DNA from 2 places in the Duganella kummerowiae genome. Region 1 is predicted to be linked to the other one. Evidence: predicted binding sites of a transcription regulator. Region 1 holds the regulator's gene; the other holds the start of a gene.
What was found. Region 1 encodes sigma-54, which starts transcription at its own class of promoters, with help from an activator protein. Its sites were predicted from a motif close to TGGCANGNAANCTGCTTT; they were not measured.
Positions count from the first base shown of each region.

Region 2: a site for sigma-54 is predicted at 2,200-2,217, ahead of ACLB1G_RS01450 (ammonium transporter). Genes of this name have one in related genera too.

Region 1 is NZ_JBKFEH010000008.1:289,307-292,382, forward strand. It holds gene hpf (ribosome hibernation-promoting factor, HPF/YfiA family) at 1-115, opposite strand, end outside; gene ACLB1G_RS09095 (RNA polymerase factor sigma-54) at 192-1,673, opposite strand; gene lptB (LPS export ABC transporter ATP-binding protein) at 1,678-2,433, opposite strand; gene lptA (lipopolysaccharide transport periplasmic protein LptA) at 2,433-3,026, opposite strand; gene lptC (LPS export ABC transporter periplasmic protein LptC) at 3,045-3,076, opposite strand, start outside.
Region 2 is NZ_JBKFEH010000002.1:135,717-138,792, reverse strand. It holds gene ACLB1G_RS01455 (zinc-dependent metalloprotease) at 1-2,090, shown strand, start outside; gene ACLB1G_RS01450 (ammonium transporter) at 2,264-3,076, shown strand, end outside.

The DNA.
Region 1 (3,076 bases):
CGGCGATATCGATCACTTGATCAAAGTGGCGGGTGACGCGCTCCAGCTTGTTCTGCACGTATTCACGGATAGCCGAAGTCACTTCGAGATGATGACCACTGATGGTGAGATTCATACACACTCCTAAAGATGATGTCGCCTTACGGCCAGTGCGGGCGCCCATTGCCGCCGGGCGCGCAGTGGCCAATGCACTACAAAGACTTGCGGAGGCTGACTGGAGGGATTTTCAAGGCTTCGCGATACTTGGCAACAGTACGTCGCGCGATCACCATGCCCTGTTCTCCCAGCATGTCCGCAATCTTACTGTCGGATAAAGGATTTTTAGGGTCTTCTGCTCCTGTCAGTTGCACGATGAGCGCCCGTATCGCCGTCGATGAGGCTTCGCCCCCCGCTTCGGTGGCGACGTGGCTGCCGAAGAAATATTTCAACTCAAACATGCCATGCGGGGTCAGCATGTATTTCTGAGTTGTTACCCGAGAAATAGTACTCTCGTGTAAACCCAGTGTATCAGCAATTTCGCGAAGCACAAGGGGTCTCATGGCGACGGCGCCGTGCGAGAAAAAATTCTTTTGCCGTTCCACTATCGCCTGCGCCACGCGCAGGATGGTGTCGAAGCGCTGGCGCATGTTCTTGATCAGCCACTTGGCTTCCTGCAGCTGAGCACCCATGGCGCCCTCGCCCTTGCCCTGCTTGAGCAGGTTGGCGTACATGGCGTTCACGCGCAAGCGCGGCATGACGTCGTTGTTCAGGCTGACCTGCCAGCCGTTGCGGCCCTTCTTGACGATCACGTCCGGCACCACGTAGTCGGACACGTCGGACGCGAAGGCGGCGCCCGGATGCGGATTACACTGGCGGATCACGGCCTGCGCCTCGCGCAAGTCTTCCTCGTCGCAGTTGAGGGCTTTTTTCAGCTTGTTGAAATCGCGCTGGGCAAACCAGGCCAGATGCTGTTCGACGATGGTCAGCGCCATGCGCCGCGTCACCAGGGGCACGCCGGGCATGCGGCGTATCTGCAGCGCCAGGCACTCGGACGCGTTACGGGCGCCCACGCCCACCGGGTCGAAGCTTTGCAGCAGCGTGAGGGCCGTGCGCAGCTCATCGAGCTCGATCTCCAATTCTTCCGGCAGGCGCGCGTGGATGTCCTCCAGCGGCTCTTCCAGGTAGCCGTTCTCGTCCAGCGCATCGATGATGATTTCCACCAGCGCGCGGTCGCGCATTTCCAGCACCGTCACCCGCATCTGCTCCATCAGGTGCTCGCGCAGGGTGCAGTGGCCCGCTTCCAGTTGCGGGCGGGAATCCTCGTCGTCGTTGTTCTTGCTACGGCCGGCGTCGCCCCAGTCCATGTCGGCCTCGGGGGTGGTGCTGTCGGTGTCGGCGGCCGGGCCGTCATAGGCCTCGCCTTCGCCGGCCGGCGCAGCATTGTCGGGCGTGTGCACGGGATCGGCGCCGGCCTCGGCGGCGCCGGCCGGCTGGCTGATGGCGCCATCGGACAGCAGGCGCACGGAGTGGTCCAGCGGGTCGTCCAGCCTTTCCAGCAAGGGATTTTCGGTCAGCAGCTGTTCCAGTTCCTGGTGCAATTCCAGCGTCGACAATTGCAGCAGGCGTATGGACTGCTGCAGCTGCGGCGTCAGCGCGAGATGTTGCGAGGTACGCAGTTGCAAAGACTGTTTCATGGATCTACATACGGAAATGTTCACCCAGATACACGCGACGCACCGACTCATTGGCGATGATGTCGTCTGGCCGGCCTGATGCCAGTACCGTGCCCTGGTTGATGATGTATGCGCGGTCGCAAATGCCCAGCGTCTCGCGCACATTGTGATCGGTAATGAGGACGCCGATGCCGCGCTCCTTGAGGAAGCGCACGATGCGCTGGATCTCAATCACGGCAATCGGGTCGACCCCGGCGAAAGGTTCATCGAGCAGCACGAAGCGCGGGTTGGTGGCCAGGGCCCGCGCGATCTCCACGCGGCGCCGCTCGCCGCCCGACAGGGACAGCGCGGCGTTGTCACGCAGCTTCTCGATTTGCAAATCGGCTAGCAGGGTATTGAGCCGTTCATCAATTTCCGCCTTGGATAAAGGCTTGCCGTTGACTCGCTGGATTTCGAGCACGGCGCGGATGTTTTCTTCCACCGTCAGTTTGCGGAACACGGACGCCTCCTGCGGCAGGTAGGACAGTCCCAGCGCCGCGCGGCGGTGGATGGGCAGGCGCGAGATGTCGGTCCCGCTGATATCGATGCTGCCCGCATCGGACGGCACCAGGCCGACGATCATGTAGAACGAGGTGGTCTTGCCGGCGCCGTTGGGGCCCAGCAGGCCCACCACTTCGCCGCACTCGACCTGCAGCGACACGTCATGCACCACCTGGCGCTTGCCATAGGTCTTTTGCAGTCCGCGTACGATCAGGGTGCTGCCGCAGCTGGCCATGTCCATTATTTCCCCTGTGGCGCTGGTTGCGGCGCGGCGTTGGCCGGGTTCTTGCTGGATGGCTGTATCACCATGGAGCCGCGTCCGCCGCCCACCTTGCTCTCGCCGGTGGAGGTGTTCTTGACCGCGAAGAATTCCTTGCGGCTGTCGTAGGAAATGAATTCGCCATCGACCTGGTCGGCCGGCTTGCTGCCTTCCAGGCGCTTGATCTGGGCCTTGGAAAACAGTTTGACCAGCTCGGTCTTGCCATCGTATTCGATGCGCTCGGCCTGGCCTTCGACCCACTGGTCGCCGGCGCCGTCGCGCTTCTGGCGGAAGGTGGCCATGGTGCCGGGCGAATTGGTCAGGGTGACGTACTGGTAGCCCTCAGGGTCCTCGGTCACCACCGCCTTGGGCGACTTCATCAGCAGGGTGCCGCGGGTCAGGATCACGTTGCCGGTGAAGGTCTTGATCTGCTTGACGTCGTCCACTTCCAGCTGGTCGAACTTGATCTCGGTGGGCTTGTTGGAATCGGCCTTCTCGGCCTGCGCCACGCCGGCGGCGCCGCCCAGCAGCAGGGCGGCGGCGGCCAGCAGTAATTGCATCGTATGTCGTGTCATGTTGGGTTCTCCTGGTGCTCAGCGCGCGCCGCGCGGCGGCACGTCGATCT
Region 2 (3,076 bases), on a different contig from region 1:
AGCGCGCGGCGGTGCGGGAATCGTTTGCCAACGCCGTGCTGTGGTCGGGCGACATCCTGGCCAGCGAGGGCGGCGCGCAGCTGGTGGACTTCTCCAGCTTCCTGCTGGCCGACTGGCACGGCATCGCCGAGCGCCTGGAACAGACCCAGCAGGGCGCCTACCGCATCGACCCGGCGCGCAGCGCGGTGCTGCCGGAGCTGGCCAAGAGTTTTCCGCGCAACGTGGAGCTGGAGGCGCTGCTGACCTTTGCCGGTCCGGGCAAGGCCGACTACGTGCGCCAGGTGGCGGCTGATCCGGCCAGCCTGAGCCTGCGCCAGCATATCAGCATGGTCAAGCTGCCGGACGACGGCTACCAGCCGCGCGCCTACCATCCCTACTCGGGCGGCTTGGACACCGGCTATTACGACTTCGCCACCCCGCTGGCCGGCGCCATCGACGTGCGCTGGCAGGTGCGCCACCGGCTGCAGAAGACCGATCCCGGTGCCGCGTCCAGCACCGTGAAGCAGCCCATCGTCTACTACGTGGACCGCGGTGCGCCCGAACCGGTGCGCAGCGCACTGCTGGAGGGCGCGCGCTGGTGGGCCACGGCCTTCGAGAAGGCCGGTTTCAGGGATGCCTACCGGGTCGAGCTGCTGCCCGAGGGCGCCGACCCCATGGACATCCGCTACAACATCATCACCTGGGCGCACCGCGCCACGCGCGGCTGGTCGTACGGGAATGCCCTGGCCGATCCGCGCACCGGCGAGATCATACGCGGCGCCGTCACCCTGGGCTCGCAGCGCGTGAGACAGGACATCATGATCGCCGAGGCGCTGCTGGCGCCCTATGGCAAGGGCGCCGCCAGCGGCAAGGAGAAGCTGGCCGAGCAGATGGCCATCGCCCGCCTGCGCCAGTTGTCCGCCCACGAGGTCGGCCACACGCTGGGCTTTGCCCACAACTTCGCGGCCAGCCGTGCCGGCAATGGCTCGGTGATGGATTATCCGCATCCGGTGCTCAAGCTGGACGCACAGGGCGAGATCGACCTGTCCGACGCCTACGGTGTGGGCGTGGGCGCCTGGGACGACTACATTGTCAAGTACATCTATGGCCAGTACGGCAGCGGCCAGCAGGAACAATCGGCGCTGGCCAGATTGCGCGCCGAGGCCCATGCGGCCGGGCTGGTGTACGCCAGCGACCCGGATGCGCGCTCGCCCGGCGCCAGCCATCCCGACGGCCTGCTGTGGGATTTCGGTCCGGACAGCCTCAAGACCTGGGACCAGCTGGGCGCCGTGCGCCAGCGCGCCCTGGCCACTTTCGGCGCCGCCGTGCTGCCCGATGCGCGCCAGCTGGGCGAGCTGGAGGCGCGCCTGGTGCCGGTCTACCTGCTGCAGCGCTACCAGGGCGAGGCGGTGGCGCGCTTGCTGGGCGGCGGCGATTTCGAATACGGCAGCGCCGGCGACGTCAAGGCGGGCATCGCGCGGGCCGGGGTGCGCGCCACCCCGGCCGCCACCCAGCGCGCCGCCCTGGCGCGCCTGACCGACAGCCTGCGCGCCGAGTACCTGGCGCTGCCGTCCGCCGTGCTGGACCTGCTGACGCCGCAGGCCATGGGCTATGAACGGGGCCGGGAGAATTTTGCGAACCGCATGGGCAGCGTGGCCGACGCCCTGTCCATCACGGAGGCGGGCGCGGCCCAGACGGCCGGCTTCCTGCTGGACCCGGCCCGTATCAACCGCCTCTCCTGGCAGCATGCGCGCGACGCCCAGCTGCCCGGCGTGCAGGAAGTGCTGGGCCAGCTGCTGCAAAAAACCTGGAAACGCGACGCCGTGCCGGCCTCGGTGGCGGGCGGCGAGGCGGTGCAGCTGGCCGCCAACTGGGTGGTGTCGGACGCCCTGCTGAACCTGCTGGACGGCGGCAAGCTGCATCCGGCGGTGGCGGCCGAGGTGCGCCAGTCGGTGCGCGAGCTGTCACAGTGGCTGCGCGCGTATCCAGGCAAGGGCGTGACTGCCGACAGCCGCAGGCAGGCCGCCGACACCATCGCCGCCTACCTGGCCGACCCGCGCAGCGTCAAGCTGCGGCCGCTGCCCCCCGTTCCGCCGGGCGCACCGATCTAGGCGAGTGCACCAAAAAGCAGCATCATGTTGGTGCGCGCCCGTTCGCGGTGCAATTGTGTGATGCGACGAAAACCCAGCAAAATCATGTACTTGGAATTTTGCACCAAATTGGAACGAATATTGCTTATATGTTCGTTCTTTATTTTGGTTTGCATTATTTTGGGGAGTTTTTGATGGGTAGTCACCAAGACGGCGCCGATGCCTTGTTCATATTGCTGGGCGCCATCATGATTTTGGCCATGCACGCAGGCTTCGCATTCCTGGAGCTGGGCACGGTACGCAAGAAGAACCAGGTCAACGCCCTGGTGAAGATCCTGGTGGACTTCGGCGTGTCCACCATCGCCTATTTCTTCGTGGGCTACAGCATCGCCTACGGCATCAGTTTCTTTGCCTCGGCCGACGTGCTGGCCGCGCGCAACGGCTATGAACTGGTCAAGTTCTTCTTCCTGCTGACCTTTGCCGCCGCCATTCCGGCCATCATCTCGGGCGGCATCGCCGAGCGCGCCAAGTTCCATCCCCAGACCGTGGCCACGGCCCTGCTGGTCGGCCTGGTCTATCCCTTTTTTGAAGGCATCGCCTGGAACCACCGCTTCGGCGTGCAGGAATGGCTGCAGCGCAGCTTCGGCGCCGAATTCCACGACTTCGCCGGCTCGGTGGTGGTGCACGCCGTGGGCGGCTGGATCGCCCTGGCGGCCGTGCTGCTGCTGGGCGCGCGCCGCGGCCGCTACATGAAGAATGGCGCCATTGCCGCCCATCCGCCGTCGTCCATCCCCTTCCTGGCGCTGGGCGCCTGGATACTGACCGTGGGCTGGTTCGGCTTCAACGTGATGAGCGCGCAGGCGCTGGACAAGATGAACGGCCTGGTGGCCGTCAACTCCCTGATGGCCATGGTGGGCGGCACCCTGGTGGCGCTGGCGCTGGGCAAGAACGATCCCGGCTTCGCCTACAACGGCCCCTTGGCCGGCCTGGTGGCGGTGTGTGCGGGT